DNA from 3 places in the Sporomusa sp. 246TCP1 genome. Region 2 is predicted to be linked to each of the others. Evidence: riboswitches for the same ligand, from Rfam matches in the RefSeq annotation. Region 2 holds a riboswitch; each other region holds the start of a gene.
What was found. Region 2 has a riboswitch for cyclic di-GMP ahead of AC1ECB_RS25845 (methyl-accepting chemotaxis protein). Riboswitches for the same ligand answer to the same signal wherever they lie in the genome.

Region 1 (10,656 bases), 3.0 Mb from region 2:
TGGTTCGAAAAGGTTATGCGGATCATCACAAATATGCAAGCCGCTTGTTGGGATATGAGTTTGATGCAGGTAAGATTTTTTCTATTGAGGATGTCGATAATGATTTTTTTCTTGAAAGGCCGGTTGATGCCCTTGTTGATTTTTCGGATTCTTCAGGGGTTTATTTATATAGAAAGGCAGCGGAAGCAGGAATTCCAATAGTATCTGCTATTTCAAAATACGAACAGGAGGAAATAGATCTGATAAAATCTCTTGCAAAGTATAATCAGGTACTATATTCTCCAAACATTACGTTAGGAATTAACGTTTTGATGGTAGCAGCTCAAATTTTGCAAAAAATAGCCCCTCACGCAGATATTGAAATTGTAGAGGAACATTTTAAAGGAAAACGCGAAGTGTCTGGAACGGCAAAGAGAATTGCGAATTTACTAGGTCTCAATGAGGAAGAACACCTAAATTCTATTCGTGTTGGTGGAATTGTTGGGCGTCACGAGATCATCTTTGGGATGCCTAATCAGACTATACGGTTGCAGCATGAAAGCATAAACAGGGCAGCCTTTGGTCAGGGGGCTATTTTTGCAGTGAAATGTCTTATAGGCCAACCTCCAGGACTGTATACTATGGAAACAATAATTGCAGAGATGTTTAGACAAAATATTCCGGTATATTAGATTGCTCTGAGACATAATCATTTAAAGTTAATTAAAAGAAAATGACCTGATACAAGAAAGGGTTAGGTAAGATATGCGCATTGTAGTTGCACCAGATTCATTTAAGGGTAGTGTGTCAGCAGTGGATACTGCAAATGCCATTGAGAAAGGAATTCGTCAAGTTTTTCCAGAATCAGAAGTCATAAAGCTGCCAATAGCTGATGGTGGGGAAGGAACAGTAGAAGCCTTAGTAACGGCTACTGGCGGTCAAATTATAGTTAAACCTGTAGTCGGACCGCTTGGTGATATGGTAGATGCCCTTTGGGGTATTGTGGGAGACGGCGAAACGGCCGTTATTGAGATGGCGTCTGCCTCAGGTTTGCCTCTTGTACCTAAGGATAAGAAAGATCCCCGTATTGCTACTACCTATGGTACAGGAGAATTAATTAAAGCAGCTCTTGATAGGGGTCTAAGAAAAATCATTATTGGTATTGGCGGCAGTGCTACTAATGATGGCGGCAGCGGTATGGCGCAGGCATTAGGAGTAAAATTCCTGGACGCTAAAGGACATGAACTTCCGTACGGAGGAGCCGCTTTAGCCAACCTGGATTGTGTCGACATGTCGGGAATTGACATACGGCTTAAGGATACAAAGATCATGGTGGCTTGTGATGTAGATAACCCTTTGTGCGGACCAAAAGGTGCATCTGCTGTGTATGGGCCGCAAAAAGGCGCTAGCCCGGAAATGGTTGTCCAGCTTGATGAGGCTTTGCGGCATTTTGCCGGAAAAGCACAAAAGGCAACAGACAAAGAGGTAGCAGAATACCCAGGAGCAGGTGCCGCCGGTGGACTTGGTGCCGGATTCCTGCTTTTTACCAACGCTAAACTGAGGCCAGGCGTGGAAATTGTTCTTGAGGCCATTAACTTTGAAGCGATAGTGAAATCGGCTCAATTTGTGATCACTGGTGAAGGACGCACCGACTTTCAGACGGCTTTTGGCAAAGCCCCTGTAGGAGTGGCTAAATTAGCCAAAAAATATAATGTTCCTGTATTGTGTATTTCAGGTGGCTTGGGACAGGGACATGAAGAGGTGTTAAAACAGGGGATTGACGGAGTGATGAGTATCGTTCCCGGCCCGATGTCTTTAGATGAGTGTATAGAGCGCGGAACAGAATTAATTGAAAAGGGAGCGGAAAGGCTTTGTTATATTGTTAAAGCAGGCATGCAAATAGGAGGACGGAATTAACATTTTAGCTAGACTTGTCATATAAATGGTGGTAAAATTTACATGAAAATAGTTGAATGTTAAGCAAACTCATTGAAAAATGAGGACGCAAAACCGTGGGTCTAAGACAAAAATGTTATGGCTGCCAGGTTGCAAATTGAGTTAGAAACTCTAATGCAATCTAGTAGCCTATTAATTTTGAAAGGAGTGGGTCAAATGCTGTAGTGTTTCAACCTATTATTTTTTCTGATAAGGTTTTCATGACCTAGTATAACGAAGAAATGGTATTGACTATGAAAGAAGGCGCGAACTGCATGTTTAAAAATCTAAACACAGCAACAAAAATTATCAGCCTTATTATAATAATGGCTATTGGAATGGGATTAATCGGTTTTACGGGTTTCTACTTTAATCAAAAAGCAAATACGGACGTGACTAAAATTTATGAAGATAATTTACTGCCGATCAAATGGATAAATTCATTTAGAGTCAATATTAGAGCTGGAGAAGCTATTACTGTACAATTGATATTATTAAATATTGGTAAAGATCAAGAACAGAAATTTACTCAACAGTTTGTTAAACTTAAAGATGAAAATGATGGTATAATGGCTAATTATGAAAAAATGAATCTTGATCTGGCCGAAAGAGAAAGAATTTCCCAAATAAAAGAAGCATTAAACTCATATAGAATCGAACGCCAAAAATCTTTAGATATAGCATCTACTGGACAAAAATTAGATGCCTACGAATACTATAGGAATTATGCTTTACCTCATCTCAATACTATGAATAAGCTCTGTGACGAACTTGCAGAAAATGATGCTAAAACAGCAGATGTGATAAACATTCAGAATGATTTGGATTTTGCTTTTGCTAATAAAATGCTTATTTGTATCCCGTTAATATCCATGATACTTGCTTTAGGATTAGGATGGTGGGTAGCAACAATAATATCCAAACCACTTACTGCAGTAGTTGCCAATGTGCAAGAGATTGCGAATGGAAACTTAAACGTACAGGACATTAGCTTTGATTCTAAAGATGAGGTAGGTCAGCTAACTAAAGCTGTTAATAGTATGGCTGAAAATCTTCGAATTCTTATAAAAAATGTAGCTCAGACGGCGGAGCAGCTAGCGGCTTCATCCGAACAGTTAACAGCAAGCGCGGAACAATCTGCACAAGCTGCAACCCAGGTAGCTTCAACAATCGCAGAAGTAGCGAGTGGAGCAGAAAAACAATCAAAGGCTATTGATGATACGTCAATTACAATTAACCATATGTCGGCCAATGTCCAACAAGCGGCTGCGGACAGTAGCGTTGTGGCAAGCACTACAAACAAAACAGCTGAAACGGCACAAAATGGTCTGGGGGCTATCGCCAAGGCTAACGAACAAATGAGCAGTATAGAAAAAACAGTAAATAATTCCGCAATTGTTGTCGCGAAGCTAGGAGAGCGCTCTAAGGAAATTGGACAAATTGTTGATACTATATCTGGTATAGCCGGGCAGACGAATTTGCTTGCTTTAAATGCCGCCATAGAAGCCGCTAGAGCAGGAGAACAAGGTAGAGGTTTTGCCGTAGTTGCAGAAGAAGTTAGGAAACTTGCAGAGCAATCCCAAGAAGCCGCAAAACAAATAGCCGATTTAATTGGCGAAATACAACTTGAAACAGATAGCGCGGTTGCGGCTATGACTGACGGTACTAAGGAAGTAAAAAGAGGAACGGAAGTGGTAACTTTAGCGGGTCAGTCTTTTGATAATATCGCCAGTCTTGTGACTGAGGTTTCTGAACAAGTTAAAGAAATTTCTACTAATATGCAACAGATGGCAACAGATAGTCAGCATATTGTTTTAGCAGTAAATAAAATTGATACTATAAGCAGCGAGGCGCTTGGACATACACAAACTGTCTCAGCAGCAACAGAAGAGCAATCAGCATCTATGGAAGAAATTGCAGCTAGTAGCCAGAGCCTGGCTAAAATGGCAGAAGAATTACAACATGAAATCCGGAAATTTAAAATCTAGGTCAACCTAGTCTTAATGCGCTGCGCATTGCGCATACTAGGCTTAAATGTTATAGGAGTGAAGTATATGCGCTTTGTACCTAAACGAGCTTTTTTTGAGCCTCAGGCGTTAGAATTTCCGCTTGGCAAAAAGATCTATGATAAATTGCTGGATTTATCAGTGCCTATTGAGTTAACAGGGTCTCATAACCGTGTTACCGGCATTCCGGGGAAAAACCAACAGCAGACTTTTAGTGAAGCCAAACGTACTCTTGTTGTAGGCGTGCGTCGAAGTACTAAATTCTCAGCATGCAAGCCATCGGCCCATTACCAGCTTCCATTAAATACTAGTTGTCCCGGTATGTGTGAGTACTGTTATTTGGCCACAACGCTGGGTAAAAAGCCATATTTGCGTGTATATGTCAACAATGAGCAAATATTAGAACAGGCCGACGAATATATAGCTGAACGCGCGCCGGATGTTACCATTTTTGAAGGAGCGGCCACTTCTGACCCTATTCCGACAGAATACCTGACAGGAGTATTGCGGCAAGCAATTGAATTTTTTGCCGAGCGAACATTGGGACGGTTTCGATTTGTCACGAAGTTTACGGATGTTGACTCTCTTTTGGCTGTTAGGCATAATGGCCGGACACGGTTTCGTTTTAGTCTCAACGCCCCAACTGTGATACGAAAATACGAGCATTTAACACCGACGGCGGCGGAACGGGTGGCAGCAGCGGTCAAAGTGGCTGCTGCCGGTTACCCGCTGGGGTTCATCATTGCTCCTATTCTTCAATTCGAGGGGTGGGAGGAAGAATATGACTGGTTGTTCCAATCCCTAAATGACCAGTTGCCCCAGACAGCCCGTAGGGATATTACCTTTGAATTTATCAGTCACCGTTTTACTAAGCGGGCAAAAAGTCAGATACTGGATTTGTTTCCGCAAACAACTCTCCCTCTGGACGAGGAAGCGCGACGATTTAAATATGGGCAATTCGGTTATGGCAAATATCTTTATCAGGATAATACAATAGCAACATTAAAGGAATATATGTTTGCACAGGCAAAGGCGTACTTTCCAGAGGCTAAAGTGGAGTACTTTGTATAATGTAATTCATCGTGAAAGATTTTTCATTTAAGATTAGTAGAGATGAACCGTATCATTGGTAACGGTGCAGAATTTCAAACAAAGAGTAGAAAACTGCCCTGTTTGCCCTACTAATTTATTCATATCATCTGAATAATATTATCAAAAACATCTCTATAACTTTTGCTTTGTGCGGTCGGAGTTGCTTGAATAACATACACTATATTTTTTCCCGGCAGAATAGTTATCTCTTGCCCTCCATATCCTCGGCAAGCGTAACCTCCATCAAATAACCACCATAAAAATCCATACTCTTTTGCATTTTGCGAGGGCAAAACAGCTGCCTTGACATATTTTTCATCGACAATATCTTTTCCATTATCCAGAAATAAAAAACCGATTTTGGCAAGGTCGCAAGCTGACAAATCAGACTGCGCCTCATGATTCGGATTTTTGCTTATATTATAATCAACATCATTTGAAAACTTAGCCCATGCGCCACTTGTTATTCCAAGCGGTTCATACAGGTTTTCTTTACAAAACACATATGCACTTTTTTCTGCCGCTTTTCCAATAATCGCTGATAATAATATAACATCCCATTCTTTATATACAAACTTTGTTCCGGGTACATTAGCCATAGCTGTGTCAGCAAGCTGTCCTATGCAGTTTGCTACTTTCCAGAGCTGTTCAAGCATTGGGCAATGATAATGAATGCCACCATTCCAATAAATTCCCGACGTCATGGTAAGCAAATGCCGAATTGTAATCAGTTTATGATATGGGTGATTATTTTCTGCAAACTCATCAAGATAATTTGCAATGGGCTCATCAAGGTGCTTAATATATCCCTTATCCAAACAGATGCCTATACAAATGGACAAAATGCTTTTCCAAATAGATTTAATGTTATTACGGCTATTTTTATCAAATCCATTGTAATATCTCGCTAAAATAAGTTTGGAATCCTTATAAAGCACGACGCTGTTTATCAGCCGGTATCGTTTTTGTTTGATATATTCATCTGTAAATTTTGTTAGATCCTCATTCACTTCAAATACCGACCTATAATAGAATTTTTATCAGCTTTTAATTTAGCAGGAGTTCCTGTCGCAATTATATTTCCGCCGTCACTACCTCCACCAACTCCCATTTCAATTATATAATCGCAGTTTGACAGCACGTACGGGTCGTGTTCTGTAACAATGACAGTATTGCCTTTATCCACAAGCTCTTGCATTAGTTTCATAAGCCGTAAACTGTCGTGAAAAGAAAGCCCTGTGGTAGGCTCGTCCAATATATAAACGGTATCTTTGGAATTTTGCCCCTTTGACAGTTCTTTCGCAAGCTTAATCCGTTGGCTTTCGCCGCCGGATATGGTAGGTGTTTTTTGTCCAAGAGTAATATAACTCATTCCGACACGTAAAAGTGTAGCAAGCATGTTTTCAATGGGTTTATCTTTACCTTTGAAAAATTCCGTCGCCTCATCAACAGTTAAGGTCAAAATGTCTCTGATGTTTTTACCATCAAGAGTTACTTCCAGTGCTTCAGGAATAAATCCTGTACCTCCGCATGATTCACACTCCAAATCTATAAAATTACCAAAACCTACATGATAGTGTACCTCGCCGTCACCCTTGCATACTTTACAGCCACCTTGGGAGTTTACGGTAAACAATCCTGCCGGTAAGCCGCTTTTTTGAGCAAATAAAGCGCGAATGCGGTCAAACATACCTGTATAGGTGGCAGGGCAAGAGGTACGGCTTCTACCGATTGGCTTTTGGTCTATAACAAGGCACTTTTTTATATGTTCCGTTCCGCTGATTGCTACATTATCGGTTTCAGATGAGGTTTCATCATCCTCATCATCAATCACGCATTTTGTATGCAAAATATCTTTTAATTTTGGTACGAGCGTATTGGAAATAAGGCTTGATTTGCCGCTGCCTGACACCCCAGCAACGCCTACTATTAAACCTAATGGAATAGTAACAGTTATATTCTGTAAATTATGTAAGCAGGCATTTTCTATCTTTAAAATTTTTTGCGTATTAATTGGTTTATACGTTTTTTTAACCGTAAAAATGCTTTCATTTTTCAAATAGGGAGCGGTATTTGAATGTTCGCAATATAAAAATTCGTTAAATGAACCTTGAAAAATCTTTTCGCCGCCATATATTCCCGCGTTTGGCCCTAAGTCAATAATATAATCGGCACAGCGCATGAAGTTTTCATCATGCTCAACAGTTATTACCGTATTTCCGCGTTCAACAAGATTTTTAAGAATTTTAATTAGCTTTGCTTTTTCTACTTCATGCAGCCCTATTGTCGGTTCATCAAATATGAAAATAATGCTATCCATTTCTGCGATAATGTATGAAGCCAAGAATAATCTTTGAATCTCGCCGCCGGAAAGTGTAGGGACAGGGCGTGAAAGCGCAAGATGATGTAAGCCAACATCAACCATGCAGTTTAGCTTTACAAGTATTTCACCAAGTAATGGCGTTTGCTTCAAAGTGGCTTTGTCTAAAAAAATATATAGGTCTTTAATGTACATTTTCTCAAGTTCAGAAATGGTTTTACCCATAATAACTGTGTGCGAAGCTTGTTCGCCAAGCCCTGTGCCTCCGCATTTAGGGCAAGAGCATTTATTCATATATCCTGCGCTGGTTAAGAGATATTCTATATATGACGCATTAAAGAGTAAAAAAATATCAAAAAGAAGCAACTATTGATAATTATTATTTGTTAAGAAAATGGTTTTTGGATTTTATGGCGAAATCCTTTGTCAATTAATTCATGACGAAGGGGTAGACACATGCGAGACATCCGCCAATTACCATCAGAAGTAATCCATCGAAGAGTCAAACGCCTCAAAAGAAAAATGAAGTCATGTAAGAATTCGCGGATGCAGGAACGTTATCAAACGATTTACCTGTATTTGCAAGGGTATTCAAAAGAAACAATTTCTCAAATAACTGGGCGGGCTCTTAGCACAGTCTATCGATATATTAATCTTTATGTTAATTGCGGATTAAAAGGCTTACGAATGAACCATTCGCCAGGCCGGCCAACCTTTTTAAGCGAAGAGCAATGCCAACAAGTGTATGATATGGTTGCACATCACGTTCCAAAAGACGCTGGATTTTCGGTAGAAATGAACTGGACAGCTCCCTTACTGCAGCAATGGATTGAGAAAACTTTTGGTGTAACTTACAGTATACGCGGTACGTTAAATTTGTTGCATAGCCTTGGATTTAGCTGTACCCGGCCCACATACACTCTGGCTAATGCAAATCCTCAAAAACAAGAAGAGTTTAAAAAAACTTTATGAACTGAAAGATTCGCTTTTGCATGGTACAATCGACCGTCTGCTGTTTCAAGATGAGTGCATGATTAGGGACTATCAAGCCATTTTTCGGACTTGGTTTCCTAAAGGAAAGCAAAGAATAGTTCCAACCTACGGAAAACACAGTGGTGTAAAGCTAATCGGCGTATTAGATTATGAAACCGGAGAAGTAGTATGTAGTCACTCTACCAGTTATGATGCACAGCAATTTCTCGCATTTTTGCAATTGGTGCTTGAGAAATATCCTGGTCAAAAAATCGTGATGATTTTGGACAATGCCCGCATTCATCATGCCAAACTGCTTCAACCTTTTTTGCAACAAAACAAAGAAGTACTTGAGTTAGTTTTTTTACCCCCATATAGCCCACAACTAAATCCAATTGAAAAAGTATGGGGTTGGCTCAAACGCACCTGCATCTACAATGTTTTTTTCAAATCAGTTGAGGAAATTGCTAATGCTGTATTTGCTTTTATTAATGATATTAATCGTAATCCGCTTAAGACCGTCGACCGCATTTGTGTTTAATTTTTCATTGTTTAATGCGTTGTATATAGACGGCCTGATGTAGCTAAAGCGCCATTTGTAATATGTGTTATCCACGGTATAAATCCAATAAAGGATGACTTACCATTATCGCCATATTTCAAATAAAATAATTGTTCATCCGTCAGTGTGGATAGTTTTTGTGTTGGCAAAAGGTTATGGTATTTATAAAAGCTATCAAGTATTTTTCTAGTGCTTCCTCGCTTACCTAAACCAAGAGAAACATCCTCTATTTTTTGTGACGAATCAGCAAACAACTTTTCTTCATCAAGCTGTTTAATAATCCCGCTGCCTAAACATTGTACGCACATACCTTTAGGAGAATTTTTCTGAAACATCTCCATTGAAAGAGGCTGACCATCGTCATATTTGTTGTCGTGTTCACCATAAGTTGCGAATAGCATTGCGAGCATATTACTTATTTTTGTTCTTGTTCCAACTGTGCTACGTGGGTTTGATTGACGGATAATACGTTGCTCTACTGCAACGGTTGGAGAAAGTCCTGATATACTATCAAATGTCGGGGTGCTATCCACCATAAATTGTGTGCCTGAAAACATTAAATAGCGCCTTTTACTTTCTTCATAAAGCGTGTCAAAGGCAAGGCTTGACTTACCGCTTCCTGATACGCCGGTAATAACTGTTAGCTTATTTTTGGGAATTGTAACATCAATACCTTTTAAGTTATGAACCCGCGCATTCTTTAGCGCAATATACTCATTCATGGATTTTTCCCTCATATCCCTTAAAAAAATAACTACTTGTTAAAAGGAGACGTCTATTTCGGCTTTAGAAATAGACGCCAGGTAGTGCTATATATTTATTGCGTTTATAAGTACTAGGTATACTGTTTAAGCTTTAGTGTAACATAGAATTAATTTTTCATTTAATCTCTGCTTTACACCTGGAGCTAATCATCAGTCCAATTGCAACAAGTAGTATAAAGAGTGAATAACCCGCCATTGATACCTTAAAACTGGTGCATGTAGATATTTTGGCTATTATCGGTGGACCAAAAAACATCCCAATACCCCAAAAAGAGTAATATGCCCCCGAAATCGTGCCTTTTAAATAGTCAGGTACAATCTCATTCAAAAAGCCCATTGAAGCGAGATGAAAAGTACCCATTCCTAAACTTGCAACTGTAAGTGCCAATAAGACTAACGGCATACTTAAGACCGGGGCGATAATTATCCCGGCAATTGTGACGAGAAGCCCTATAATCATAAATCTGTTCCGCCCAAATATGTCAGTTAGTGGACCGGTAATAACTTGCGAAAAGCTTATCGCCACATAAAACAATGAAAAGAACACGCCGATTTCAACTGAGCTTACGGATTTTTCTTGCAATAAGAATGAGGGTATAATTGTGAGAAATGTTCCATATCCAGTACCGTAAATAATGATCCCGATCAACGAAATACATGTTTGTCGCTGTCCGATCAACTTCAATATGCTCCGAAAATCAAATAAACTTGTCGATTTTAGTTCTTTTTTTGTTATCGGTTCTACCAGGAGGTTGATTACAACCGCGCCGGCTAAACAACAAAAAGAGTAAACAAGAAAAACCTCATTTCCGGTCAACGCCTTTGCCAATGCTATTCCCCCAAGTGGACCCAGAGTAAGACCGAAATGGAAGACAGCATTATATATCCCCATTACCTTGCCCTTATCCATTGGGAACTTTACTGATAGTAACGCCGGAGCAAGTGCCCAAATCGGTGCCTCCCCGATTCCTTGCAAAAATCGGGATGAAAACATCAACCCAGAGTTTGTTGCAAAGAAAAATAGCA
Region 2 (10,656 bases):
TTGAGGCGATAACTATGGGAATCACTATTGTCGGACTTGGTCCTGGCAGCTTTAAGCACATAACACTGGAAACATGGGAACTATTGAACGGGAACAGAACGCTATTGTTACGTACGGCCAAGCATCCCTGTGTAGATACGCTTAAAACGAGCGGGGTTAGCTTTTCCAGTTTTGACTACTTGTATGAGCAGACCGAAGACTTTGCCACTCTGTATCAGCAAATTGCTGCTGCTGTGATTGAAAAAGCAAAGCAAGGACAGGATATTGTATATGCTGTTCCCGGCAGTCCGTTGGTAGCGGAAAAGACGGTAGAGTTAATTAGTGCACAGGCCGGAGAAGCCGGGGTAAGCCTTGCTATTATTCCGGCCATGAGTTTTTTAGAGATATTGTATACAAGACTGGGTGTAGACCCAATCACTGGTGTAACCATTGTGGATGCGGCTGATTTGGGGCTTTTGCCACCTGATCTTGTGACTGGTTTGATTATTACCCAGGTATATAGCCGCCAGGTAGCGTCAGATGCTAAGTTAGCACTAATGGATTATTTGGGAGACGAATACCAGGTTACTGTTGTCCGTCATCTGGGTTTGCCGGAAGAACAGATAACCAAGGTAATGTTGTTTGAACTTGACCGGCTTGCTGGCATTGATCATCTTACTAGTGTATATGTACCGCATCGTCCGGCGTGCAGTAAACTATTTTCGCTTGATCCGGTGGTGGATGTTATGGCCCGCCTGCGTTCGCCTGGTGGATGTGTCTGGGATATTGAACAGACACATCTCAGTCTGCGCCGTTATATTGTGGAAGAGGTCTATGAAGTACTGGAAGCCATTGATCTGGCTGACGGTGTTAAGTTATGTGAAGAACTTGGCGATTTATTGCTCCAGATTGTATTCCATGCGCGTTTGGCCGAAGAGAGCGGCGGTTTTACCATGCAGGATGTGGTGGATACAGTTACCGAGAAAATGGTGCGTCGCCATCCACATGTGTTTGGGAAAATAACCGTGCGGGATGCGGCTGAAGTTGTTGTTAATTGGGACCAGATCAAGAAACGGGAAAAGGCTGGCGAAAGGATAGGGGTGCTTGATGGTATTCCTATCGGCCTGCCTACCCTTATGGCGGCTTACAAACTGCAAGCCAAAGCGGCTAAGGTTGGTTTTGACTGGGATGATATTGGTCCGGTATGGGACAAGATAGCAGAAGAACTGGACGAATTAAAAGAGGCCGCGGCGCTGCCTGAAGCTGAGCGTGCTCAGAAGACAGAAGACGAATTAGGTGATGTGCTATTTGCTGTTGTCAATTTGGCCCGGTTTATGGGTATTGATCCAGAGACCGCACTTAACCGCACAAATAACAAATTCAGGCGGCGGTTTAATTATATTGAGACTAAGCTCAAAGAGCAGGGGATAGCCTGGGAAAACACGATTTTGGCTGATCTTGATGTGTTGTGGGAAGAAGCCAAGAGAAAAGAGAGCGCTGGATGAGTTTTTTTGCCATTTTTTTTAATCATAGCAGGAATAAAAAATTACGTAGCGAATAAAGCTAATCGTAATCGATTTACGTTAGGGGGACACGATTGTGAATAAAACTGACCTGGTTAAAGCAGTAGCCCAAAAAGCTGATATGACTCAAAAGGATGCCGAGAAAGCTATTAATTCTGTATTCGCCGCTATTGAAGAGGCCCTAGCCAATGATGATAAAGTGCAAATTATTGGATTTGGCACTTTTGAAGTGAAGACTCGCGAGGAACGTAAAGGACGTAATCCACAAACTGGCAACGAGATTACTATTCCAGCTTCCAAAAACCCAGTATTCAAAGCAGGTAAGGGATTAAAAGATACTGTAAACGCGTAAAGCTAAAGTGGACAAGACTACAATAAACCAGGTTTCTTGAACCTGGTTTTTGCTTTATCCACGAATGAGGAGAGACATCATTTATGACAGGTAAGATTTTGATAGTAGATGATGAAATTAATATCCGTGAACTTATAAAGTTTACTTTGGAGAAGTCAGGCTATAAGACCATTGAGGCTGGTGATGGGCAGGCGGCTGTAACTATGGCTAAAGCCGAAAAGCCGGAGCTTATTGTGCTTGACCTGATGCTGCCAGGCATGGATGGTCTTGAAGTATGCCGCATTGTGAAAAACTCCCGGGAAACAGCCGCCATTCCTATTATTATGCTTACCGCTAAAAGTGAAGAAATCGATAAAGTAATTGGGCTTGAACTAGGGGCAGATGATTACATCACCAAGCCCTTTAGCCCGCGCGAACTCTTGGCCAGAATTAAAGCTGTCCTCAGGCGCAGCAACAAAGAAAGCGCAGTCGGTGGCGAATTGGTTCTGGGTAAGCTTAGACTTAATTTTAGTCGTTATGAGGCCTATTTGGGGACGCTCAAGCTGGAGCTTACTCCCAAAGAATATGAAATGCTCAAGTTGTTTGCAACAAACACCGGCAAAGTATTTACCAGAGAACAACTGCTTGAAAAGGTATGGGGCTACGAATATTTTGGTGATACCAGAACTGTCGATGTACATGTGCGGCATTTAAGGGTAAAATTGGGCCAAGAGAATGAAGTTGTTGAGGCCATTGAAACCGTACGCGGCGTTGGGTATCGGTTTAAGGATTTGTCAGAGAACTAAGTCTTGGTAGAACGCGTTAGTTGCATATATTTTATAGTAAAAAAAGGCTGAAAAACTCGTTAACACATTGTAATAGTATGAGGGGCGAAATTGCCACACTGCGCTCGCAATGACGATGGATTGGGTTCCACTGCGTCATTGCAGACGTAGGTGAGGTAATTTCGTCTTTTTTTCTTTAGGGGTATAAATTTAAACGAATGTTAACAAGATGTTAACATTCAGCCGCCTATTTTTATGTTATATTGCATATGAGAAACGACAGGAGGCAAAACTGGCTTATGAAATATAAAATCCAGGTAAATAAGTTGAAGCTGTATTATGGTGATGTTCTGGCCCTAAAAAAGATCTCAATTGATATTGCGGAAAACAGTGTGTTGGCGTTAATCGGCCCTTCGGGCTGTGGTAAATCGACCTTTCTCAAAACACTTAACCGTATGAATGATTTGATTGAAAGTGTAAAAATCGAGGGCGAGGTATTGCTTGACGACGAGAATATATATCACCCCAAAATTGACACAGTTATGCTGCGAAAACGGGTGGGCATGGTCTTTCAGCGCCCCAATCCATTTCCAATGTCCATTTATGACAATATTGCCTACGGACCGCGTATTCATGGACAATCCAACCGCGCATTGTTGAATGAAATTGTCGAGAAGAGTCTGACTGGATCGGCACTTTGGGATGAGGTTAAAGACCGGTTGCATTCCTCCGCAATGGGATTATCTGGTGGTCAGCAGCAACGGCTTTGTATTGCGCGTTTGCTAGCCGTTGAACCTGAGGTACTGTTAATGGATGAGCCCTGCTCTGCGCTTGACCCGATATCGACGATGAAGATTGAAGAATTAGTAACTGAGCTGAAATCACAATATACGATTGTCATGGTTACGCATAACATGCAACAGGCGGCTCGGGTATCTGATTATACCGGTTTTTTCTTAAATGGCGATTTGGTAGAGCAAGATAAAACTGACAATATTTTTACGCGCCCACAGGATAAGCGAACGGAAGATTATATTACTGGACGCTTTGGGTAAAAGGAGGGATTGCAAAATGGTAACAAGACATAGTTATGATCAGGAACTGGCGGATCTGCGTCAGGCCTTACTAAATATGGGCAAGGCGGTAGACCAAGCAATAGATGAAGCCGTGATTTCGTTGGCTCAACAGGACAACGAACTGGCTCAGAAGGTTATGGATTATGATGATGAAATTGACCAGATGGAAATTGATATTGAAGATAAGTGCATGGTACTGATCGCCAGACAGCAGCCCTTGGCCCGCGATTTGCGGATTATCGGCACTGGCCTTAAGATTACTACCGATTTGGAACGAATGGGTGACCATGCCTATGATATCGCCAAAATAGCGTTGGCCATGAATAAGCAATCCTTGATTAAACCGCTGGTTGATATTCCCCGTATGGCGCAAATGTCGCAAAAAATGCTTAAGGATTCTCTGGAAGCCTATACTACTCTTGATATTACGCTGGCTGAACAGGTGTGTTTAAACGATGATGAGGTTGATAATATCTATAATCAGGTATTTAGAGAACTGTTGACCTATATGATGGAAGACCCCACAACTATTAGCCAGGCCACACAGCTCATCTTTGTTGCCCGCTATCTGGAACGAATTGCTGACCATGCCACTAATATTGCAGAATGGACAGTGTATTTGGTAACAGGGCAGCGGCGGCGGAAAAAATAGAATGTAGGCAAATAGAACAGGCGAGATTGCTACGCTGGCGCTTGCAATGACCAGGGATGTCATTGCGAACAACGCGAAGTAATCTCGCCTTTTTTATGTATGGAATCATATTAGGATAGAAAAGCACAAAAGGGATGCATTTTTTGGGGTAATTATCATTGGGAATTATAAACCGATAAAAACTAAATAGTTCATTTATTTTGTTGACATATGTTTGTTTATGTATTAATATTTATGTAAAATATGACACTAGATATAAAAATAGTAATTTTTGTTATGATTTGATAACAACCATCAGATTTTATCATGGAATTTATAAAAACTTTTGCGCTAAATAGTAGATCTATGGGCATGGTAAAAATATAGTTCAAAGAATAAAATGAGTCAAAGAATCGTTTCTTTGACTCCCATAGTTGCAAACTTATCGAAAGGTAAGGACGCAAAGCCATGGGTCTATTGTACCACGGGTACTATGATTGCCAGGTTGCCGTTTTAGTTTAACTAAAATGTTTTAAACCAGACTAAAGCGAAGTCTGGTTTTGTTTTTGTAGGGACAATATGAAATACAAAAATAGCGATACGAGTGAGTCGCAGACGTAGAAAAGCATAAAAGAAATTGAAAAAATGTGATGAAAGGTGAATGAATTAATTTGTATTGAAGTCTTTTGTACTCTAGTGGCATAGATATGTGCTGCTGAAAGGGGGGATGTATTATATAAAAATGCGTAGTTATAAGAAACCAACGTGCTTATTGACATGTAATTTGTGGTTGCCTGTAATTTAGTAGTAAAACAAAATAATCTTAAAGACAACGGTTTCATTCCGATTTGTGCTTTGAGTGGATTGAGGGGTATGATTATAAGATGAAGGTTACCAGTATTAAAGTAAAACTACTTTTAATTTTTTTGCCATTCGTTATAGTATCTTTTGCCATATTGTCTGGAACAGGTTACTTTTTATCCCGGCAGGCTTTAAGCCAGAGCGTGGAAGATACTGCTATGTCAATAGGAGCTGATTACTCTCATCGTATTGAAAGTCATATCAATGGTGCAAAAGTTCAATTGGAATCATTTTCAAGCATTAGCCCGATATACAATCCTGTTGATGAACAGACACTTGTAAAAAACTTGAATGATTGTTCTAAACATTTAGAGGGCTTAGCAAATATAATATACCTTTATCCCAGTGGTTCAGGATTACGTCCAGATGGCAGCAAAGTTGAAGCTGGTGACAGGGAATATTTTAAAAAAACAATAGCAACCTCTAAGCCGGTTGTTTCAGATGTGATAGTCAGCAGAACCACTGGGAAAGTGGGCATTAATGTTGCCGTTCCTGTTCTCAATCAGGGACAAATAACCGGTGTGCTTACGGGGTCTATGGCTATGGACAGTCTTGCTGAACTGGTGAAAGAACTTAAATTTCAGGATTCGGGATATGGGTATATTCTTGATTCGACAGGTACTATTATTGTAAATCCTCACAATAAGGATGTTGAAGGGAAATTAACTCTTAGCAGTAAGACTATTAATCCAGATTTAAATTTAAAAGTAACAGAACTAGATAATAATTTAGTGAATTTATTTAATAAAGCCGCCTCTTCCGGAAACCAGGTACGAGGGGAATACATTTCCGAGGAGGGGGTTAACGTCATTGGTATAATAACTCCAATTAATCTAACAAGCGGGAACCGCTGGTTCATGGTGGTGAATGCCCCGAAAGAAGAGGCACTACACGAAGTCAATGCGTTAATGTGGGCAATGTTGTCAGTATCAATTGTTTGCCTGGTGGTGGCAAGCATATTTGTTATAATAATTAGTCGTCGTATTGCTAATCCCATAGCATTAATTAGGGATGAATGCTTGCTATTAGCAAATGGTGATTTAAGAGAACGTAAAAGGACGATTGTTTCGCATGATGAAATTGGTCAGTTGGTCAATGGGTTTGCTGATATGCGGAACAATCTATATGCGCTAATTTTTAAAATAAAAGATTCAACAAGCCAAATGGCTGATATCTCGTGCAATATGGCGGAAGGAGCAAACCAAAATGGCGAGACAGCCAATAAGATTGCTATAACTATAACTCAAATAGCTGAAGGGGCCACACAACAGAATAAACAAATTATTGAAATTCGAGAGAAAGTGGAAGCTACTAAAGAACATGTTCATGCCGGCCTTGCAGAAGCAGTTGCAACACTGGAGTATGCCACAGGGACTTCACAGGCTACTAATGAAGGAGTAAAATCGTTGCAAGCAGCAACTGATCAGCTGACTTGTTTACAAGATATTGTTAAATCTGCAACTGGATCAATGCAAAATTTGGGCCGAAGGTCACACGAAATCAGCAGTATAGTGGACATTATTACTGGTATCGCGGGACAGACCAACCTATTGTCCCTCAATGCGGCCATTGAGGCAGCAAGGGCAGGAGAGCATGGCAGAGGCTTTGGTGTAGTAGCAGAAGAAGTTCGGAAATTGGCCGAACAATCAGCCCATGCGGCAACGCAAATAAGTAACCTTGTACAAGATATCCAATCTGAAACAGATGCTACGGTTCGTATTATGGAAGACAGTATGGCGCAGGTTGATTTGCAGGTAAGTAATTTTGACACTGTTGGGGAAGTCATTAAAAAGGCGACCGATGCAATTGTGCAGTCAGAAAGAAATATTAGTAGTTTGCAGAGTCATTTGGAAATCCTTGAAAAATATTCGATAAACGTTCAGGAGGCCGTTGCAACTATTGCTGAAGTTGTTGAGGGGACAGCAGATGCAACCGGGGAAGTTGCCGCAACGTCAGAAGAGCAATCCGCCTCAACAGAGGAAATTTCTGCATTAAGTAGAAATATAGCCGACATAGCCGAAGAACTAAAAATGCTTATTAATAAATTTCGAGTCTAAAAGCTAAGGTTAGTATGGGTGTTTGTAAATAATGTGAATTTCGCCAGTATAACGTTTTAATGTTACAGAGGGGGATGGGATTTGCCAAGAAATCTTGTTGCGATTCTTGCAATCGGCTTTGTCGGCGGCTTGTGGAGCGGTTTTCTGGGACTAGGCGGAGGCGTAGTGTTGTTAGCAATCATGGTGACCTGCTGGAAGGTGGAGCAGCATGTTGCCAATGCAACTTCATTAGCTGTGATCTTTCCGACGGCAATTGTGGGAAGTTTGCTGTATCAGCACCAGGGATTTTTGGATATGATGCTTGCAGCAAAAATCGCGGTTGGCTGTATTGTCGGTGCATACCTGGGTTCAACATTAGCATGCCGGTTACCAGCAGTTACCTTGAAAAAATATCTCTCTGGCGCACTGATCATAGTTGGAATATGGATGGTGATTGGATGATACTGTTTTTATTGGGCTTGGTCATGGGCTTCCTCAGCGGCTTAATGGGTATTGGCGGTGGAATCATTATAGTACCTGCTCTCGTTCTTGGCTTTGGTGTGTCACAGCACTCAGCCCAGGGAATATCATTGCTGCTCATTATTCCCACTGTTCTATCAGGATTGATTACTTATCACCGCAAAGGCTTTGTTGACTATCGAATGGCAGGGCTACTGGCCGTAGGCTCTTTAGGTGGTGCTATCTTCGGAGCCAGTTGTGTTCAATACATCTCAGCTTTTATGCTGAAAAAAATATTTGGGGCAGTTCTTGCTTTGCTTGGGTATAAAATGTATCGCGATGTCTCTAAACGATTCACGGTGAAGGGTAATGCAGTGGAACTAATGGACGATGCAAAATAATTCGAACAGTAGGAGGAGAAAATGCCATTAAAGAATATTGTTGTATTAGATTTGACGCGGGTGTTGGCTGGACCATTTGCAACTTCGATGTTAGCAGACTTCGGCGCTACGATTATTAAAGTTGAGCCCCCCGGGGGCGATGATGCGCGAAGCTATGGTCCTTTTATCGGTACAGAGAGCCGCTATTTTATGGGACTCAATCGGGGTAAGCAGTCGATGACCCTTAATCTGAAGAATCCTCAGGGACAAGCTATGCTAAAGGAAATGGTTCAACAAGTAGATGTGCTTATTGAAAATTACCGTCCGGGAGTGATGGAGAAATTTGGCCTGGGCTATGAAACACTTAAAAAAATTAATCCAAAGCTCATTTATGCAGCCTGCTCGGGTTTTGGCCAGACTGGCCCATACCGGAATAAATCAGCTTATGATATAACGGTTCAGGGAATTGGCGGTATTATGAGTGTAACCGGTCAGGAAACTGGTGAACCCACACGGGTGGGTATTCCGTTTGGTGATATCCTGCCTGGACTGTATATTGTTAATGGAATACTTTTGGCTTTGTATCACCGCCAGCAAACAGGTAAAGGACAGATGGTAGATGTATCAATGCTTGATTGTCAGGTAGCGGTCATGGATTCACATATCGGTAAATATTTTGCTACTGGTGTGGTGCAAAAACCGATTGGCAACCGGCATCCGACAGTTACTCCGCTGGAATCGTTCAAGACACAAGACGGCTATGTGATCGTCGCTGCTGGCAACGAAAAAACCTGGGAGAAATTCTGCTTGTTGCTTGACTACCCGCAATTACTAGCTGACGAACGTTTTTTATCTAATAATTTAAGAACTCAAAACCGCGATGAACTCAAGCAGCTGTTGGACCCAGTTTTCATAACTAAGACCTCCGAAGAATGGATAAAGCTACTGGAGGCGGTGGGTATTCCCTGTGGCATAATCAATACCATTGATAAGGTAGTAGAAGATCCACAGGTATTGGCTAGAAAAATGATTGTTGAAGTTAACCACTCGGTTGCTGGCAAGGTGAAACTGGCGGGCATTCCCATTAAAATGTCTGAATCTCCTGGGTGTATCCGTGATGCTTCACCATTATTAGGAGAGCATACGGACAAAATTCTCCATCATTTTTTAGGATTGGATACTCAGAAAATATATGAGCTGCGAGAAAAGCGAATAATTTAAATTTAGAAGAAAACATAGTGATATGAGTCGAGGGATGGTTCTTGAAGGTATCAATCGGAAGTTTTGCGCGCAAAAAGGCTCAATTAACAGCTCCCGGCTGCCAGTTGAGCCACAAAACTATCTACGCGCAAAATTTTTGATTGCCTCAGAAGAATGAAGTCGCGGGCTGCCCAGCTATGGAATTTCAATCTTTTTCTCTTGGTTTTTGATCGTTAATTTTTTCTGTTTTCGTACATTTTTTTGTGCTTTACTTTGCTGATTTGTAATAAATTGGGCTTCATTTGTCTTGATTGGACATACCTTCCCCCTCCCCACAAACGGGTCTTGGCAGTATCTATTCAATTTTTGCAACTATTAAGGCGATGCCTCTTTGGGTAACGAATAGCTTGCCTGTAATTTACCTTTTCCACATACAGGACACCTCGTTACATCCCGGCCTACAAGAATGCATAGAATCTCAACAGTTGTAAGACCTTCAAATTTTGGTTTGTAGGTTGGACTTAACGTTAGTTTTCTGCTTAGTTCCAGCTTGGTCTTTTTGTTTCGGTTGGCAAGGAGTCCATAATGCCTGATTTTGACAAAACCTTTGGGAAGTACATGCAGTAAAAATCGCCGGATGAATTCAACGCCACTGAGCGTTAGCGTTTTTGTCTGGTTGTTGTCGTTAGAGTCTCTTACGGTAATTGTCACCGTATGTTCATCCATGGCGACAATGCGCGTATTGGATAAGGCTATCCGGTGCGTGTACCTCCCCAAATATCGGACAACAGCGAGTGGTCCGGAAAAAGTCTTTTTAGAGTAAATGTACCAGTTTTTGGCATAACACTGTTTGAGTAAATCCCGGAAACATTTTGGCTGTTGATATTTCTGGGCATCTCCATAAAACATCAGCAAGTTTTGGCGGTAGTATTGCTTGATGTGGTGAAGAAATTTACCTCGAAACTTTTTAGCTAACACCTTTACTGGAATGAAGAACTTCTTGCTGCTGTTTCGCCATTGATTGTTTTTGGTTAGTCCACCTGCCAATACCACAGTATGGATGTGCGGATGATAGTGCAAATCTTGTCCCCAGGTATGCAGCAAGGAAAAAAGCCGATCTGTGCACCAAGATATTTGGTATCTTGGGAAAGTTCCGCCAAGGTTTGGGCTACCGCTTTATACAACAAGCCATAAAGCAATTCCTGGTTTTGATAAACCAATGGCTGAAGCTGTGATGGTAAGGTAAACACAACATGGAAGTAAGGGGCAGTGAGGATATCTTTGCTTCTTGCGTCTACCCAAACTGCCTTATTAATACCCTGACACAAAGGGCAGTGCCGATTCCGGCATGAATTGTAACGAACAACTATATGGCCACATTCTTCGCATTCAAAC
Region 3 (10,656 bases), 2.1 Mb from region 2:
TTCATGACTTGTTTTCTTTTTTGGCTAGTATTGCTTTAATTTGCTTTGATGCTTCATCAAAATCATAAGCTTTTATCGTACTATGAAGTTGCCAATAGGCAGCACTGCAAATACCTTTTTGCAGAATATCCTGCGACTGTTCAAGTAAAATAGCTGCCTCGGCATCACCAGCTTCAAGTAATTCCACGATCTTTTCCAGCACATCGCGACTATCAGTTATTTGATCAACAAGCGGTGCGTTCACTGCTTCAACAGCAATCCCAGCCTCATATTCCATCGCACACAAGCAGGTTTCATCTAAGGCAATTGCTAAATTTGCTGTACCTGCCAGGACCGCATGGCCGTCCTTTTGCTCTATTGTCTGCTCTAATTGGCGGCAAACCTGAGCTAACCTGTTGGCTCCAATGTTAGCTGCGGTGCCTTTAAGCGTATGCAGCAACATTTTTGCACAATCAAACTCACCTTTAGATAATCGTTCTGCTATGTTTCTTGCATCCTCACCGTGGGTTATAAAACGCCGTAGCAGCTCTTTATATACTGACTTCTTGCCACCTAAACGTGTAACGGCACTTTTAACATCTAAACACGTATTGTTATTAATCACATCAGCAGCTGTTTCTTCTGCTGACCCTAACTCTTGCGGCAAACAAAGATACTTTTTAAGAACGCCGACTAATTTCGCTGCTTCCAATGGTTTGGTCAGATAGCCGCTAAACCCTGCTTGTTTGGCTTTTTCCTCTACCCCTTGTACAGCATCAGCCGACAAAGCCACCAGCGGCGGACATTCCCCGCCTTTTGCAGCTATTATCTGTCTGGCCGTTTCATAGCCATCCATTTCCGGCATCCGTATATCTAACAAAATGGCATCATAATTAGTATTCCTTACCTGTTCTAACGCCATTCGCCCGCTTGGGGCAGTATCAACTGTCAAACCAAAGGTTTCCAGGATTTCCTTAGTCATCTGCAGGTTAATCAGATTATCCTCAACTAACAAAATATGCTTGTTTATCATAAATTTCTTATTTATATCATCATCTGTCTGATGATAGGCAATTTTATCAACAGTTTCAAGCGGTACAGTAAAACTGAAGCAAGATCCTTTGTCGACAACACTTTGAATACTAATGCTCCCTGACATAAGCTCTATTATTTTCCGGGAAATAGCCAACCCTAACCCGGTACCGCCATATTTTCTTGACGTTGAGGCATCACCTTGTGTAAACGCATTAAATAGTCGCTGCTGCTGCTCTTGACTAATTCCAATTCCTGTATCTGTTACTTTGACACCAAGGTTAATTTGACTGCCCTTATTTTCCATAACTTCTACAAAAACAGCAATACTGCCATGATGAGTAAATTTAACACTATTAGAAAGTAGATTCAAAATAACTTGCTTAAGCTTGACTATGTCACCTTTAACATACATTGGTACATCTGGCTGAATATCACGATTAAAAAGCAGGCCCTTTTGCCTCGCCTCCACCTCTACCATACTGCACAGCTCGTGAATGGTATCATATAAATCAAATTCTACTGCTTCTACTGTCATTCGCTGCGCCTCAATCTTCGAAAAATCAAGAATTTCAGTGATAATAGTCAAAAGTCCCTTGGCCGCCTTACTCATCCTGTCGATATATTCCTGCTGCTTCGTCGTAAGCATTGTGCTGCCAAGCAAGTAATTATAGCCAATAACAGTATTCATTGGCGTACGTATTTCATGACTCATATGAGCAAGGAATTCGCTTTTAGCCCTGTTGGCCTGCTCTGCTTCTTCTTTGGCAGATTTCATAGACGTAAACAATTTATTAAAGGTGTCCGCAAGGAGCCGTAATTCCTGTGAGCCTTCAGGCACAAGCCTAAAATGTTCGTTATCAAGAGAAAATGCTTTTAATACTTCATTATAGTTTTGAATTGGACGATTGACCTGGGTAAAAAATAGTCTCATCAGCGTAGCAACAGCCCCAATAATAATTACTGCAAGTATAGCCTGTACTAGTGCAGCCTTATTTGTTCTGTCACGGGCAGCTGATAAGTCCGCTTCTAACCGGGCATTCATGATATTTTGAAATTGCGCGATAGGACTCATTATACTGCGCTTGTCTAAGTCATATTTACTGTCAAACATGATACTCCGCGCTCTGGCTAGTTTTTCTTCCGGACTTAACCTTTTTGTCTTCTCATTTAGCTGAAAGGCGGCAACCTCCGGGGGCATCTCACTTTCAAGTACCCCCTGCGCTTCAAGTACCAGCCGCATGGACTCCTTCTCTGTTTCTACCAGCGCATCTGAATTATTTTTAGCTTCTGCCAGTAATTCCATTTCGGCGCTAGGTGCATTCAGTTCCCCTAACCGCGCTATAACATAATCCCTGGTTTTTGTCAGATTTATTTCTTCCCAGTATTTATACATATGGATAGCATCTGTTGTAACAGCGTACTTTCGGGCTTCATCTGTCAAATAGTCGGAAGCAGTTGCTAGATTAATACCTAACTGCTTAAATTCCGTTCGCCGCTTCTCTGCCGTCTGCTCGTCTTGAATACTAATGTTCATATACATAACACTCCCCCCAAGCAGCAGCGCAATGATAAGAAAAAGCACAAGCATTAAAACACTAATTGTTGACTGTTTTACAATAAATTTGGCCGGCATAAATACACCCCCTGGCACAGAAAATAGCAAAAAGGCATAGCCGGCAAGTTTGATTGCTCAAACGGCCACTATGCCATAAGATACTTTTTTCTTTTATTGTAATGCAAATAACTACAATTGACAAATACTTTTTTTGTTTTATATATACGGGAACTACTTGTATTCAGGTTACCACTACTTTAAAATTAGATATCGACATTCGACTTTACGGAGATGATCTATGGTGAATTATAATAAGCCTGTTAATCAACCAACAATACTAATTGTTGATGATACACCTGAGCATATAGAAACTGCTGTGGCCGTTCTTCGCAATAATAATTTTCACGTTCGCGTTGCTACCAAAAGTAATACAGCTTTAAAATTACTGGAACAACATATGGCCGACTTGATTCTCCTTGATATTTATATGCCGGAAATAAATGGGTTTGAGATTTGTCAGATGATCAAAAGCAACCCTGCCTTCCGTTCGATTCCGATAATCTTTTTGACCTCGCTTAATGATGAAGCAAGTATCAGCAAAGGTTTTCAGCTGGGTGCACAGGACTATGTGACCAAGCCCTTCAATACTTCTGAATTGCTTGCCAGAGTCAACACCCATATCGAACTAAAAAAGCAGACGGAGTCCCTGCAAAATGCTAATAATGAACTAGATAGTTTCTGCTACTCGGTTGCTCATGATCTAAAATCACCTTTGCTATCTTTAAATAAACTTACCGAATATCTTGCTGCCGATTACGCAGATAAAATTGATTCCGATGGGCAGGAACTAATCAGCAACATCCAGGAAAAATCCCAGGAAGTCATCCAAATCATCGATCACCTGCTTGATTTATCACGTATGTGTGAAAGGAAAATGAATCTGACTACTATTGACTTAAATCAGTTATTTTCCAAAACATATACTGAACTAGTTGCACTGGAACCGGTGCGAGATATAGAATTTACACTTGCGCCTCTCCCCACCATTCAGGGCGATGCTCTAATGTTCAAGCTTCTTGTACAAAATATTCTTTCCAACGCCTTAAAATATACGCGCCATAAAGCAAAAGCGTCTATCAAAGTCACAGCTACACAAACTGATACTGAATTTATTATTGCACTTCAAGATAACGGCGCAGGTTTTGATATGAAATATTCAGCCAGATTGTTTAACATATTCCAAAGACTTCACTCCAATAATGAATTTGAAGGTTCTGGCGTTGGGTTAGCAATATGCCAAAAAATACTTAAACGACACCATGGCACGGCATGGATAACAGGAAAAGTCAATGAAGGAGCCAGCTTTTATTTTAGCTTAAGAAAAAAACCTTAAAATAACAGGCAGAAAAATAGCCTCCGCTTTTAAGTGAATTTTCCATGTAATATATATCTAATTACAAATTAGTAGGAGAGTGATGAAAAATGGCCCACTGGCTTGCCAAAACCGAACCGGAAAGTTTTAGCTATGCTGATCTGCAACACTTGGGGCGTGATCGCTGGAATGGTGTAAAAAATTTTACCGCACTAAAACATATAAAAAACATGAGACTAGGTGACCAGATCTTTATTTATCACACCGGCAAGGAAAAGGCAATCGTCGGTGTAGCGGAAATAGTCTCTCCCCCCTACCCCGATCCTGATGAAACCGATAAACGTTTTATTGTCGTAGATGTTGAGCCTCGATACTCCTTAGACCGGCCTGTAACTTTAAAAGAAATTAAAGCTACTGCTACTTTCCAGAAATGGGATCTTGTGCGTCAGTCACGTCTCTCAGTTATGCCTGTTACACAAGAACACTGGGAATTGATACATTCAATGGCTAAGAACTATTCCCTGTAATATTTCCTCAAGTTTTTTTTGCGTTCTTGTCGATAGATAACCATATAACCAGCTATTGTTGCACCGGCAAATAACACCAAGATCCCAATTGTTAAATAGTACAGCACCTTTAACACTCCCATTCAAGCCATTAATACTATTTATCACCCAACCCCTGTAATGCATAATTCTTCTTGTTGCAGATCCAAAAGTTTGCCATTTTGTGTACAGACAACTGGCTTGGTAAAACCTCTGTCTCTGGCATAAAAGGCAATAATATCTGCTTTTTGTCCATTGCTTAAAATCACACTGCTCCCTATAAGATAATCCCGCATATTATCCATGAAGGTCAAGCAGAAAACAGGTTCAAGCTTTTCAAACAAGTCATCTGCCAATATATCAAGCGCCTCAAACGGCGTCATTTTACGACGGTATACCCGATCGGATGTTATCGCATCATAGACATCAGCAATAGAAATAATTTTGGCCTCAGCACAAATTTCATCGCCGATAAGACCAAGGGGATATCCGCTACCATCCATCCGTTCATGGTGCTGCCAAATTCCGAGTTTAATATTCTCAGGAATTCGAGCATCTTTAAGCACTTGATAGCCATCCTGAGGATGCTTCTTAACGGCGGCAAATTCTTCATCAGATAAACGTCCTGGTTTATTTAGTATGGACAAAGGAACAATCAGTTTGCCAATATCATGGAGCAGGCCGGTTAAAATTAGTTTTTTCAACTCAGTACCTTTGTAGTTGCACCACTTACCCAAAATTCCGGTAATTATAGCAACATGTAAGGAGTGATTAAAGGTATTCTCACTATAACATCGTATATCATGCAAATGCTCCAAAACTCCAATTGTTTCTGCCAAAAGGATAATTTTTTGATCGACGAGTTCCTGCATTTCGGCAATTGGAACCTCTCTAAATTTTTTAATATGTCTAAATGCATGAACAATTTTATCAATTGTTTCAGTATAACCCTTTGCAAACTCAGTCTTAGTCATATGAACAGCAATTACTTTCTCCTGCATTTTCTCAGTGGAATCATCAATATTAATAGCTGGCACCCCCCAATTTCGAAGGCTGTCTATTTGCGATTGATTGAGAACAGCTCCCTGGGTCAATAATTTTATAAACCCATCCCCAGCTATCACATCCCTACCTGTGCACATGCCAGGAACTAAATCTTTTGTAAAAATTAAATTCATGCGCAGACCCCCTGGTAATACATGACTATTAACAGTCAGCATCGATAATTATTTAAGATCAAAGTTAGCTGGTCTCTGTCTCTTCCTCCAAGTTCGTATTTCGACATAGTCTGTTGCATTTTGGAATATACTTTTTGGGGGATAAGCCTTTGAATAAAAATATGACAATATCAGACAAAATGCAACCAATCCTATTAAAATGATATATAGATTTTCCATTACTATATTCATGCAGTCCTCCTTGTAATCATTTTTGGAAAATAAATGGCACCAATCTATAAACAGACTGATGCCAACATGTACAATTCTTTACGAATCGGCAACCTGGCAGTCCTAGACCAATCTGTCCTTAGACCCATAGCTTTGCGTCCTCATCTTTCGATAAGTTTGCCTAGAAAATTTTGTATGATTATGTATATTAACGGAATTTCAGTTGTAATTTTACACCAAGATAAACTAATAGTCAACGTACTAATTAGGACTAAAATCTCTGTTTCTAGGATATTAGTCCCATTTTGTCTAGCATTACTTTACATAACACATATTTTCTAATCCTCAGCACCTCAATAATTGCCATAAAAGCACATTTTAGCCCTCAAACAGTGCTTTTTTTGTTTTTCTACAAAATAATAATGTATGTAACATAAACTTATCACAAATGCCAGTAAATGTCAATTATTCGATTAGATAAAATAATTTATCTAATCGAATAATTGCTCTCTGTATTAGAATAGTATGGTAATTATTTACTATTACGAAGTATACTGCGATAAAAAACTATCTCCAGCAAGGAAGGAAGCTGTCAAAATCATTATATGACAAAAAAAGACACTTTCAAACATAACGGTCGCGAGTGTCACGGGGACATGAGTGTCACGGGGACAGGTCCATCGACACACCATTGCTATTATATTGCTTCCTCGTAATGTCTGCCTCTCTTTTATCTCAGTTTTGTAAATAATAGTTAAGGATTTCTACATCAGTTGCTTTCATACCATCGCAGCCCAGCGACCAATATTTTGAAAGAATGAGAGCCCGAAGGCTCTCATATAGTTGCGTTACTTCTTACCTATCACCAAGCTTACGTTGAAGAAAAAGCTTAATTGTCGGATAGCCTTTTCCCAAACAAACCACGTAATTGCTTGGCTTCTATATTGTCAAAAGGGGTTTTGCTGTCAAATTTGCAACCGAAAAGTTCCATAAACTTGTAGTACTTGTATCAGCACCTACAGCACCTGCCTTGAGTATTTGTTTAATATCCTGAGTGCTTTTGATTAAACCGGCAGCAATTATTGGTTGCTGAAAATGCTTTCTGATTTGTTCATATACCTTCAACACCGCTACCCCTGGCATAATTTCTATAAAATCTGGTTTAGACTGACGCAAAGCATTGATTCCACTGATTACCGATGGCGTATCATGAGCAAAAATACGTTGAGCTGTCACAAGACCTTCTTTATGACCTGTCGCTACTAGTTGACCGTTAGGAGTAACAATGCCATCTACGTCGGCTTTCTCTTTTAGATACTTGATGGCAACCTTATCTCTTGCCATGCCGCCAATCATATCAACATGAACCAATACTATTTTCTTATGTTTACGCAATTGCTGACTTATTTCAACAATATTGAAAATATCGCCTGATGAAATCATTACTATTTGAACATTACTATTGATTACAGTAGGAAGCATCTCCGGTTTTTGCAGTGAAGCAACAATCGGGCACACTTGTAGTGCAGCCATAATTTTATCTTGAGGAAGCATATCATCTCTTCCTTTCGCAATTTTCAATCACTTACTATGTCTTAATTCCGGATAATAACTAATAATCCTTTTAATAATTAAGAAAAAAATTATTATATCCACACATAGCGCCAAATCAGGCGGAGTAAACTCTCCGCCTGATTTGGCTATGTTTCAGCTTAGTTGCAAAAAATTTGAGCAAATACCTCTACTGGATGTAAAGCCTTATACTTAGTGCCATGCTGAATCTGCAAACGGCAGGTTGCACACTCAGTAATAACCATATCCGGTTTATATTCATTGATGCCATCAAACAAAGCCTGACCTATTTTCATCGAAATATCATACTTTTCTTTTTTAAAGCCGTAAGTACCCGACATTCCGCAGCACCCATTATCCACATCAATAATCTCCAGACAGGGATTGCTTTTTAATAATTTTACCCATGGTTTTCCAATACCTTGGGCTTTAAGATGACAAGGCGCATGATAAGCTAACTTTCGAAAAACAGTGGTTTGTCTTTGTTCCAGTCTGTCTTGCAAAGCTACTAAAAGTTCACCCAAATCGTACGTACTGGCTGCTACCAGCTGCGCCAATTTAGCCAGCTGCTCATCCTCGCTAAAAAGGCCAGCATACCGGGATTTAAGTGTATAACCACAGCTCGTACAAGCAGTAACAATCTTCCAGCCCTTCATAACAGCATCCTTCATCGCCAAAATGTTGTTGCGGGCATCGGCTAATGCCGCCGCTTTGTCGCTAGCGGCAGGAAGACCACAACAGCCTGTTTGCGCAATTTCCACAGCGTAACCAGCCTTTTCCAAAACTTTTACCGCAGCTGCTCCTACATCAGAATCATTATACTTAATGAAACAACCAGGAAATAGAAGTATTTGCTCCTTTTCCCCTTTCTGCCGGCTGCTTCGGTCTGTACCAAGCAGTGGTTTTGCCGTATAGGCCGGCAAATTCCGTTTAGCAGTAATACCTCCCAGCGGCATAAATGGACCGGCCGCTTTGAGAGCACAATTACTTACCGAAGTCACAATTGTACTCATTTTACCCAGTAATGCGGGACGGGCAAGGAAGTAGTCGCGAATTTTTTTCACGCCTGTCTTTTTTTGCTGCGCCTTGGCTTCGGCAATGTACTCAGACACATTAACCTGATTAGGGCATATCAAGTCGCATTGTCCACACCCCAGACAATAATCCACCCAATCTAAGCTGCAATCCAGGCCTTCACGCCGGAAACGTTCAATATCAGAGCCCAACTTTTTAGGTCCCGGATAATCAGGACATACCTTTAGCACGGGACATACGGTATTGCAGTAGGAACATTTTAAACAATAATCAATAGTTAGCTTTTCTTTCTCCATACTACCTTGTCACCCCCGCTGCCAGCAGTCCTGCCCGGTAACCTGTCACTATCGCCAATGCATTACCATTTTTACACTCATAAGTCTCTAGAATATTGCCGGCACCATATACATTCGCTGCAACAGGAAGGTTGTTTTTATTTACTAATTGCAGCTGTTCGTTAACCCTGGCATCCTCCTGCAGCAATGTTTCGTTATCTTTACCTGCTCTAGTAATAGCAATACTATTTTTATTGATTCTACCTGTAGCCACAATAATGCTCTGGGCTTTAATTACACGTTTCCTGCCAGGAGTATCCAGGATTACCGCTGTACAAAGTCCGTCCTCCAACTGCAGGGCTTGCACTGGATAACCTGGGTTACTATCTACACCAGCTTGTGTTAAATATCTCTGTAAACATTGGAAAACCCTCAACCCTACCATTGATGGCGGTACTGTAACAAGCTCACCCACAGAACATCCTACCTGTTTTATGAACTCAGCGAATTCCTTTTCCTTCATTTTTGATCCGAAAATGGCTGGTAATAACAGCAAATCATTATCCCCGACCAATGGTTGAACAAGCTCTGCCAGTTGCTTCTGATTCTGTTTGTCTTCCAGATAGTTTGCTACATCCAGGCTAGTAAAGGAATGATTTTGCATCCAGGGTATTTCGATAGTAGCTGCGCTGTATTTTACTTGCATACCTAACTTTTTGACAGATGCAGAAAGCAATTCAGCTGTTAAATGCGCACTAAAGCCGCTTAAACCATGAATCCCCGTTATTATTACTTTGCTGCCGTTGACCGGCCTGCCAGCCCAGACAGAGGAGGGGGCTAGCACTACCTCTTGAAAGCCCCCCATTATATTCGGAATTAACGTACGCTCGTAAAAAGCCCCTTTATATTCGCAGCCGGCTGCCGCTGTCATGGCACTAAAGAAATCTATAGCTTCTTCCAGATAAGGCTGTTCACTGCTCATCCCCTGAATACTTACCGTTCCTCCGCCCAGAGCAAAGGTGCCCGGCCCGCTGGTTACCATTGTTACCTGGGCGCCGTTTTTTGCCGCTGCTGACGCGGCAGTGATTCCGGCCAAGCCGCCGCCAATAACTAAAACGTGCTTTCGGGTATTATCCATTATTTATCACCTAGCCCAACAAGGTTTCAATCCATCCACCATCGGTAAACACCCACTATAAAATCCCCATTCCCTTGCCAATTACAAATGATAGCGCACCACCGATAAACGGACCTACAACAGGAATCCAAGAATACCCCCAGTCGGAACCACCTTTGCCAGCGATAGGTAAAATTGCATGAGCAATACGCGGTCCAAGGTCACGAGCCGGGTTGAGAGCATACCCGGTAGGACCACCAAAACTAAGCCCCAAACCCCAAATCAGAATAGCAACCATATATGGCCCAAAACCAGCAACAAATTTGGCACCGCCACCGCTGACTTCTTGAGAAAAAATTACAAAGATCAGGAGTATCAAAAAGGTAGTGGCCAGCACTTCACAAATCAGATTAGCCGTTGTATTGCGGATAGCCGGGGCAGTGCAAAATATACTCAGTTTGCTGGCTTTGTCTTCGGTAACTTCCCAATGTGGAAGAAACATCAACCAAGTTATGCAACCACCGGCAAACCCTCCGGCCACTTGGGCCAACATAGTCATCACCGCATGTCCAGGAGCATAGACACCTACCATCATTTTGGCCAAGGTAACGGCCGGATTCAAGTCCGCTTGAGGTGCACCGGTAGCAATGGCACTAAATACACCCAACAGCACACCAAAAGACCACCCCGCCGTGACCGCGATCCAGGCACCGCCACCACCGCCGCCAACTGCCTTTGAACGTGCCAATGTCAAATTGGCACATGCGCCGCAACCAAAACTAA

Region 1: another riboswitch for cyclic di-GMP. It lies ahead of AC1ECB_RS11990 (methyl-accepting chemotaxis protein); the one in region 2 lies ahead of AC1ECB_RS25845 (methyl-accepting chemotaxis protein).
Region 3: another riboswitch for cyclic di-GMP. It lies ahead of AC1ECB_RS16065 (HD-GYP domain-containing protein); the one in region 2 lies ahead of AC1ECB_RS25845 (methyl-accepting chemotaxis protein).

The regions. Positions count from the first base shown of each region.
Region 1 is NZ_CM170492.1:2,493,093-2,503,748, reverse strand. It holds gene AC1ECB_RS12000 (4-hydroxy-tetrahydrodipicolinate reductase) at 1-671, shown strand, start outside; gene AC1ECB_RS11995 (glycerate kinase) at 745-1,896, shown strand; cyclic di-GMP riboswitch class I at 1,949-2,033, shown strand; gene AC1ECB_RS11990 (methyl-accepting chemotaxis protein) at 2,190-3,902, shown strand; gene splB (spore photoproduct lyase) at 3,969-4,991, shown strand; gene AC1ECB_RS11980 (serine hydrolase domain-containing protein) at 5,111-6,022, opposite strand; gene AC1ECB_RS11975 (excinuclease ABC subunit UvrA) at 6,019-7,626, opposite strand; one part of gene AC1ECB_RS11970 (IS630 family transposase) at 7,789-8,297, shown strand; one part of gene AC1ECB_RS11970 (IS630 family transposase) at 8,296-8,845, shown strand; gene AC1ECB_RS11965 (P-loop NTPase family protein) at 8,857-9,588, opposite strand; gene AC1ECB_RS11960 (MFS transporter) at 9,746-10,656, opposite strand, start outside.
Region 2 is NZ_CM170492.1:5,474,940-5,485,595, forward strand. It holds gene AC1ECB_RS25815 (putative polysaccharide biosynthesis protein) at 1-12, shown strand, start outside; gene yabN (bifunctional methyltransferase/pyrophosphohydrolase YabN) at 15-1,484, shown strand; gene AC1ECB_RS25825 (HU family DNA-binding protein) at 1,579-1,854, shown strand; gene AC1ECB_RS25830 (response regulator) at 1,938-2,639, shown strand; gene pstB (phosphate ABC transporter ATP-binding protein PstB) at 2,888-3,673, shown strand; gene phoU (phosphate signaling complex protein PhoU) at 3,690-4,346, shown strand; cyclic di-GMP riboswitch class I at 4,751-4,838, shown strand; gene AC1ECB_RS25845 (methyl-accepting chemotaxis protein) at 5,210-7,243, shown strand; gene AC1ECB_RS25850 (TSUP family transporter) at 7,325-7,684, shown strand; gene AC1ECB_RS25855 (sulfite exporter TauE/SafE family protein) at 7,681-8,082, shown strand; gene AC1ECB_RS25860 (CaiB/BaiF CoA transferase family protein) at 8,104-9,282, shown strand; partial or broken gene AC1ECB_RS25865 (IS91 family transposase) at 9,637-10,656, opposite strand, start outside.
Region 3 is NZ_CM170492.1:3,378,161-3,388,816, forward strand. It holds gene AC1ECB_RS16050 (ATP-binding protein) at 2-2,647, opposite strand; gene AC1ECB_RS16055 (hybrid sensor histidine kinase/response regulator) at 2,868-3,962, shown strand; gene AC1ECB_RS16060 (EVE domain-containing protein) at 4,052-4,468, shown strand; gene AC1ECB_RS16065 (HD-GYP domain-containing protein) at 4,612-5,664, opposite strand; cyclic di-GMP riboswitch class I at 5,980-6,066, opposite strand; gene AC1ECB_RS16070 (glycerol-3-phosphate responsive antiterminator) at 6,814-7,428, opposite strand; gene AC1ECB_RS16075 (anaerobic glycerol-3-phosphate dehydrogenase subunit C) at 7,587-8,777, opposite strand; gene AC1ECB_RS16080 (FAD-binding protein) at 8,779-9,894, opposite strand; gene AC1ECB_RS16085 (MIP/aquaporin family protein) at 9,950-10,656, opposite strand, start outside.